DNA from 2 places in the Yokenella regensburgei genome. Region 2 is predicted to be linked to the other one. Evidence: predicted binding sites of a transcription regulator. Region 2 holds the regulator's gene; the other holds the start of a gene.
What was found. The regulator Fur, encoded in region 2, represses iron uptake genes when iron is present. The targets are predictions, from matches to a motif close to ATAATAATGAGAACNACTATCAA.

Region 1: feoA (ferrous iron transporter A) is a predicted target of Fur. The motif match lies at 2,505-2,527, and genes of this name have one in related genera.

What each region holds. Positions count from the first base shown of each region.
Region 1 is NZ_RBIZ01000006.1:51,411-55,610, forward strand. It holds gene C7387_RS18345 (Tex family protein) at 1-2,279, shown strand, start outside; gene feoA (ferrous iron transporter A) at 2,620-2,847, shown strand; gene feoB (Fe(2+) transporter permease subunit FeoB) at 2,877-4,200, shown strand, end outside.
Region 2 is NZ_RBIZ01000003.1:2,159,741-2,163,940, forward strand. It holds gene seqA (replication initiation negative regulator SeqA) at 1-157, opposite strand, end outside; gene ybfF (esterase) at 341-1,108, shown strand; gene ybfE (LexA regulated protein) at 1,242-1,532, shown strand; gene fldA (flavodoxin FldA) at 1,682-2,212, shown strand; gene fur (ferric iron uptake transcriptional regulator) at 2,454-2,900, shown strand; gene C7387_RS10585 (ChiQ/YbfN family lipoprotein) at 3,007-3,333, opposite strand; gene chiP (chitoporin ChiP) at 3,380-4,200, opposite strand, start outside.

The DNA.
Region 1 (4,200 bases), on a different contig from region 2:
AGGTAGAAGCTGCCGTTCGTCTGCTTGATGAAGGGAACACCGTGCCGTTTATTGCACGTTATCGTAAGGAAGTCACCGGCGGTCTTGATGACACGCAGCTGCGTAATCTGGAGACTCGTCTCGGTTACCTGCGCGAGCTGGAAGACCGTCGCCAGTCCATTCTGAAGTCTATCGACGAGCAGGGCAAACTCACCCCTGAGCTGGCGGGTGCCATTAACGGTACCCTGAGCAAAACCGAGCTCGAAGATCTCTATTTACCGTACAAACCCAAGCGCCGCACCCGCGGACAGATTGCGATCGAAGCAGGGCTGGAGCCGCTGGCGGATCTGCTGTGGAACGAGCCGTCCCACGACCCGGAAAGCGAAGCCGCGAAATATATCGATGCCGACAAAGGCGTGGCCGACACCAAAGCCGCTCTGGATGGCGCACGCTACATTCTGATGGAGCGCTTCGCCGAAGACGCGACGCTGCTGGCGAAGGTCCGTGACTACCTGTGGAAAAACGCTCATCTGGTCGCCACCGTGGTTAGCGGCAAAGAGGAAGAAGGCGCCAAATTCCGCGACTACTTTGACCACCATGAACCGATTGCCACCACCCCTTCTCACCGCGCGCTGGCCATGTTCCGCGGCCGTAACGAAGGCGTGCTGCAGCTGGCGCTGAATGCCGATCCACAGTTCGATGAGCCGCCGAAAGAGAGCCACTGCGAGCAAATTATTATCGACCATCTCGGTCTGCGCCTGAACAATGCGCCGGCAGACAGCTGGCGTCGCGGCGTGGTGAGCTGGACGTGGCGTATCAAGGTGCTGATGCATCTGGAAACCGAACTGATGGGTACCGTACGTGAACGCGCAGAAGATGAAGCGATCAACGTCTTTGCCCGTAACCTGCACGACCTGCTGATGGCGGCCCCTGCCGGGCTGCGCGCTACCATGGGTCTTGACCCTGGCCTGCGTACCGGCGTGAAAGTGGCGGTCGTTGACGGTACCGGCAAACTGGTAGCCACCGATACTATCTATCCGCACACCGGGCAGGCAGCAAAAGCCGCCGTAGTGGTTGCCGCGCTCTGCGAGAAGCACAACGTTGAGCTGGTGGCAATTGGCAACGGTACCGCATCCCGCGAGACCGAGCGTTTCTACCTCGATGTCCAGAAACAGTTCCCGAAAGTAACGGCTCAGAAGGTGATCGTCAGCGAAGCCGGAGCTTCGGTGTATTCCGCGTCAGAACTGGCGGCACTGGAATTCCCGAACCTCGATGTTTCACTGCGTGGCGCGGTGTCTATCGCCCGCCGTCTGCAGGATCCGCTGGCGGAGCTTGTGAAAATCGACCCGAAATCTATCGGTGTCGGCCAGTACCAGCACGACGTCAGCCAGACACAGCTGGCACGCAAGCTCGACGCGGTAGTGGAAGACTGCGTGAACGCCGTCGGTGTGGATCTCAACACGGCTTCAGTGCCGCTGCTGACCCGCGTCGCAGGCCTCACCCGCATGATGGCGCAGAACATCGTCAACTGGCGCGATGAGAACGGTCAGTTCCAGAACCGTCAGCAACTGCTGAAGGTGAGCCGCCTGGGGCCAAAAGCCTTTGAGCAGTGCGCCGGGTTCCTGCGTATTAACCATGGCGATAACCCGCTTGATGCCTCAACCGTTCACCCGGAAGCCTATCCGGTGGTGGAACGCATTCTTGCAGCGACCCATCAGGCGCTGAAAGACCTGATGGGTAACGGCGCTGAACTGCGTAACGTGAAAGCTTCCGAATTTACCGACGAACGCTTCGGTCTGCCGACCGTTACCGACATCATCAAAGAGCTGGAGAAGCCGGGCCGCGATCCGCGTCCGGAATTCAAAACGGCGCAGTTCGCCGACGGCATCGAGACCATGAACGATCTGCTGCCAGGTATGGTGCTGGAAGGTGCGGTCACCAACGTGACTAACTTCGGGGCCTTTGTCGATATTGGTGTACATCAGGACGGCCTGGTTCACATCTCTTCGCTTGCCGACAAATTCGTTGAAGATCCACACACGGTGGTGAAAGCTGGCGATATCGTGAAGGTTAAAGTGCTGGAAGTCGACCTGCAGCGTAAGCGCATTGCGCTGACCATGCGTCTTGACGAGCAGCCGGGCGAAGGTAATTCACGTCGTGGCAACGGCGGCAGTCCACAGCGTGAGCAGGGTAACCGCCCGGCGGCGCGTGCCGCCAAACCGCGCGGACGTGAAACTCAGCCTGCCGGTAACAGCGCGATGATGGATGCGCTGGCCGCCGCAATGGGTAAAAAGAAATAAGTCTGTGAAATAAAAAGCCCTCTTCAGAATAAGAGGGCTTCTCTTCTAATATTAAGAAAACATTAATTTCCCACGCATTAACTTATCAAAACGATATTTTTTCACTCTATTAACATTGCCATTAATCGCTGAACAGAAATGTGAAGGGTGAAAAGTTTGCGCCATATCAAACCTGGCTCAAATTATCCCGCTTTTGAACATCCAGTCACATTTTAATGATTGAAGATAAAAACCATTCTCATTATCATCGTAATGTTGATTATTTAACCTCCCTTTGATACTTCGGGTCCTTCTGCGGCCAGAAGCGCAACTTTCAGTTAGCGAAGGATAAGTAGGCTCTATGCAATTCACTCCAGACAGCGCGTGGAAAATTACCGGGTTTTCCCGAGATATTAGTCCGGCTTATCGACAGAAATTACTTTCATTAGGAATGCTGCCAGGTTCCTCCTTTAATGTGGTGCGTGTTGCACCTTTAGGCGACCCCGTTCATATCGAAACACGTCGCGTTAACCTGGTATTACGTAAGAAAGATTTAGCTTTCCTTGAAGTGGAAGCAGCTTCCCGTTAATTCGGTTTGTCAGAACAACGAGTTCACGAATGAAAAAATTAACCATTGGCTTAATTGGTAACCCAAATTCGGGTAAGACCACGTTATTTAACCAGTTAACCGGTGCACGTCAGCGTGTGGGTAACTGGGCAGGGGTCACCGTCGAGCGTAAAGAAGGCGCCTTCAGCACCACCGACCATCAGGTGACGCTGGTTGACCTGCCAGGCACTTACTCGCTGACCACCATCTCCTCGCAAACCTCGCTCGATGAACAAATTGCCTGTCACTACATCCTGAGCGGGGATGCCGATCTGTTGATTAACGTGGTGGATGCTTCAAACCTGGAGCGTAACCTTTACCTGACGCTGCAATTGCTCGAGCTGGGCATCCCCTGCGTCGTGGCACTGAATATGCTGGATATCGCTGAAAAGCAGCAGATCCGCATTGACGTTGATGCCCTCTCCGCCCGCCTCGGCTGCCCGGTAGTTCCGCTGGTGTCTACCCGTGGTCGCGGTATTGAAGCCCTGAAACTGGCTATCGATCGCCATCAGGGTAATCAGGCTATTGATCTGGTGCATTACGCCGAACCGCTGAAACAGGAAGCGCAGGTATTAGCTGATGCCATGGACCACGGCATGCCGGAACAACAGCGCCGCTGGTTGGGTCTGCAGATGCTGGAAGGCGATATCTACAGCCAGGCCTACGCGGGCCCCGCTGCGGATAAACTGCCTGCGGCAATCGCCCGTCTGCAGGACACCATGGACGATCCGGCACTGCACATTGCCGACGCCCGCTATCAGACCATTGCCGCCGTCTGCGACAGCGTCAGCAACACCCTGACCGCCGAGCCAAGCCGCTTCACAACTGCGGTTGATAAAATCATCCTCAACCGTTTCCTCGGGTTGCCGATTTTCCTGTTTGTGATGTATCTGATGTTCCTGCTGGCTATCAACATCGGGGGCGCACTGCAGCCGATTTTCGATGCCGGATCCGTCGCCATTTTCGTGCACGGCATTCAGTGGCTGGGCGCCACGCTTCACTTCCCGGACTGGTTGACCATTTTCCTTGCTCAGGGCCTCGGCGGTGGTATCAACACCGTGCTGCCGCTGGTACCGCAAATCGGCATGATGTACCTGTTCCTCTCCTTCCTTGAGGATTCCGGCTACATGGCGCGCGCGGCATTCGTCATGGACCGTCTGATGCAGTCGCTGGGTCTGCCGGGTAAATCCTTTGTACCGCTGATTGTCGGCTTCGGCTGTAACGTGCCCTCGGTCATGGGTGCGCGTACCCTGGATGCGCCGCGTGAACGTCTGATGACCATCATGATGGCGCCGTTCATGTCCTGCGGTGCACGTCTGGCTATCTTTGCAGTGT
Region 2 (4,200 bases):
CTGGTGCCACTGCGGCTTTAACAACCGGTGCTGCAGGCTGTGCTACGGCGGAAAATTTCAGCATGCGCCGTAAAATGTCGGACGCACTCTCGCCAATGTGCTGGGTGTGGCTGGCAATGTAGCGATAGAGATCGTCATCAACTTCAATTGTTTTCATCTTCATCCAGTGCGATATCTTTTCTGAATATAAGTTGCCGGGATTATAGGGTTAAAACCCAGCAGCGGATAGCGTCAAACCAGGATGGCGGCAAAATCAAGAACAATCCCCAATCTTGCAGCCGGGCGGCAGAATGGTCACCATGATACCCTAACCCGACAGAGCGAAAAAAAGAACTTTACTATGATTTTGAATACCCGAGCGCAAACTGCACAAAACCTGCACAATAATTCTCCCATTCTGCTGGTCCATGGTTTATTCGGCAGCCTGGATAACCTTGGCATTCTCGCGCGTGACCTTATCAGCACGCACGATGTCCTTCAGGTGGACATGCGTAACCACGGACTCTCCCCTCGTTCAGCGGAGATGAACTACCCGGCGATGGCGCAGGACCTGCTGGATACCCTCGATCACCATCAGGTAGAAAAAGCGATTGTGATTGGCCATTCAATGGGTGGCAAAGCGGTAATGGCTCTCACCGCACTCGCCCCGGAGCGGGTAGAAAAGCTGGTGGCTATCGATATTGCCCCAGTGGATTATCACGTTCGTCGCCACGACGAAATTTTTGCCGCGATTAACGCCGTCACCGAGGCGGGTGCCAGCAGCCGTCAACAAGCTGCCGCCGTGATGCGCGAGCATTTAAATGAAGAAGGCGTCATTCAATTTCTGCTGAAGTCATTCGTCGATGGCGAATGGCGCTTCAACGTTCCTGTACTGTGGGATCAGTATCCGCATATTGTTGGCTGGGAAACGGTGCCTGCCTGGGATAAGCCTGCCCTGTTTATTCCTGGCGGCAATTCTCCGTATGTCACTGAAGCATATCGAAGTGAACTACTGGCGCAGTTCCCACAGGCGCGTGCTCACGTTATCGCCGGTGCCGGTCATTGGGTACATGCAGAAAAGCCCGATGCCGTGCTGCGAGCTATTCGCCGCTACCTCGATGAGGCCTGACTGACTAAAAACTCAGCGACCGCGCGCCAGAATGCCCGCGGTCGTTGGCGTGGGGGTTTCGCTGATGTATGATGGCGCGCTATCCATCCGGGCAATGGCCTGGTTGTTTGTTTCCCCGAAGTCACTCTGAATCATGGCAAAAGAACAAACGGACCGTACGACATTAGATTTGTTCGCAAACGAGCGTCGCCCGGGAAGACCGAAAACCAATCCGCTTTCGCGTGATGAACAATTACGCATCAACAAGCGCAATCAGCTCAAACGCGATAAAGTTCGCGGCCTGAAGCGTGTTGAGCTAAAACTCAACGCCGACGCCGTTGACGCGTTAAATGAACTGGCAGAAGTGCGCAATATGAGCCGCAGTGAATTGATTGAAGAGATTCTGCTGAGCCAGCTTGCCGCGCTGCGTCAGGAGATTGTCTGAAGTCTCACAAAAAACACACTTTCATGTAGCAGAGAGTGCAGTCCAGCGTTATTGCTGTTTCCGTGCACTTCCCCTCTCTGCTATGATTGCCTTATCTGTGGGCAATATGCCACCACCATATCATTAAGTTTCAAGAGGTTATTTTACTCATGGCAATCGTAGGCATCTTTTTCGGCAGCGACACTGGTAACACCGAAAATATCGCAAAGATGATTCAAAAACAGCTCGGCAAAGACGTCGCTGAAGTGCATGACATTGCCAAGAGCAGCAAAGAAGATCTGCAAGGTTTCGATATCCTGCTGCTCGGCATTCCAACCTGGTACTACGGTGAAGCACAGTGTGACTGGGATGATTTCTTCCCGACGCTGGAAGAAGTCGACTTCAACGGTAAGCTGGTGGCGCTGTTTGGCTGTGGCGACCAGGAAGATTACGCAGAATACTTCTGTGATGCGCTGGGAACTATCCGCGACATCATTGAACCGCGCGGCGCGGCGATCGTGGGTCACTGGCCAACGGCGGGCTACCACTTTGAAGCATCCAAAGGTCTGGCTGATGACGATCACTTCGTGGGTCTGGCTATCGATGAAGACCGTCAGCCTGAGCTGACCGCTGAGCGTGTTGAGAAGTGGGTAAACCAGGTTGCCGCTGAGCTGAATCTCGAAGCTATCAAGAACGCGTGATTTGAAAGCGGTGCAACAGATAAGTTGCGCCGCATTAATAGATAAAAGCAATCAAATTAATCGCTACATTTTTTTAACTTTTCAGCGCTTATCTGTACAATATCCTCTGATTTGACGAGGTACATTGGCAGCTTTGCCGATAGTCATTCGTTTTTGAAAGTATACGATGTCAGGTACTTGCAGTTAGTGTTTAACCATGACAATTCTATACCCGAATATTTAGCTACAGGACAGATTCCGCATGACTGACAATAATACCGCATTAAAGAAGGCTGGCCTGAAAGTCACGCTTCCACGGTTAAAGATTCTGGAGGTCCTGCAGGGCCCGGACAACCACCATGTCAGTGCGGAAGACTTATATAAACGTCTGATTGACATGGGCGAAGAGATTGGACTGGCAACAGTCTATCGCGTTCTGAATCAGTTTGACGACGCCGGCATTGTTACCCGCCATAATTTCGAAGGCGGTAAATCCGTATTCGAGCTGACCCAGCAGCACCATCACGATCACCTGATCTGCCTGGACTGCGGGAAAGTCATTGAATTCAGTGATGATTCGATTGAAGCGCGTCAACGTGAAATCGCCGCTAAACACGGTATTCGCCTCACCAATCACAGCCTGTACCTGTACGGTCACTGTGCGGAAGGTGATTGCCGCGAAGATGATCATGCCCACGACGGGAAATAATCTTCAGCACTCCTGAAGCCAGCGACGCCGCTGGCTTTTTTATTTCAGCGACTGAAAAGCAAAAGACCCGCGATGCGGGTCTTTTTTTGTTGCAACTACGGCTGAATCAGTTGTTGTTACTGCGAATTTCCTGCCAGATGCGATCGCATTTCGCTTTAACCGCCTGGTCGTTACCGGTACGGGTCGCCAGGATGCACTGCTGATAGTCCAGCGTGCGCACGGTTTCCTGATTAGCAAACTGCTCATGCGCCTTATCTTTTTTCAGCACATCCAGCACGCTTTGACAGGCAGAAATTTTGTCCGGATTACCTTCCGCCGTATTGATACAGGCGCTATAAGCTTCTTTCAGCTTGCTGTCTTCTTTAGGTGCAGGCGGTTGCGCACAGGCAACCAGACCCGAGGCCATCACAGCAATAAGAATGAGTTTTTTCATCATGTCGTCCTTATGTCAGGAGCGAGTCTCCCCGCCCCTGCCTGCATCAGAAAATGGTGAACGGAGCGATGACCATAAACTTCACGTCGCGCTCATCCTGGAAGATGTTGCCGTAACCGCCGCCCCAGCTTGGGATATCGGAGTGGTTGTCGTACTGAGTGAAGTGCAGTTTAAACAGCGTCCCTTTCGCACGACCTTCCTGTACGGTGTACATCGCATCAAGGCTGTAAGCCGACTCTTTAATTTTGTTAGACGCGTAATCTTCACGCTGACCGGCGCTGTTGATAAACCAGTCCGCTGGCTTGGCATCCCACGCATAGACGTAAGACGCACCTACCGCCCAGCCCGGCATATCCCAGTTCTTCAGGTCATACATGGCGCCGAAGAACACCGCTTTTTCACCGTTGGCGTTGAAGTCTGAGCGGTTATCCCACCAGATATCCAGACGACCGTTAGAGGAAGCGTAAGTTGGAGTCATGCGCTGCAGGAAGTAGCCCTGCTGGCCTTCCGCCTTCACCCAGGTTCCTTCCAGACGCAGGTCAACGACGTCAGCGACTTTGTAGCCGAAGGTCAACGCCTGCAGCCAGGCAGTACCGTCATAGATGTCGTTGATAGTGTTGTTAGCGACTTTATCGCGCGCGCCGTAGAACTGGTAGCTGGTAGAAAGCGGGGTACCGGCAACATCAAATTTGTAGCTGGCTTTAGCAAAGTACTGATCGACAAAACCTTGTGCCTGACCGAAAGCGGCTTCCAGCACCAGGTTGTTTTTAAAGTCGTACTTAGCACCGATGGAGTGCAGGTAGTCGACTTTGGTTTTCTTATCGTTCTGGTAGAAATTGTCGGTCTCAAGGTGCCATGGCGCCTTGT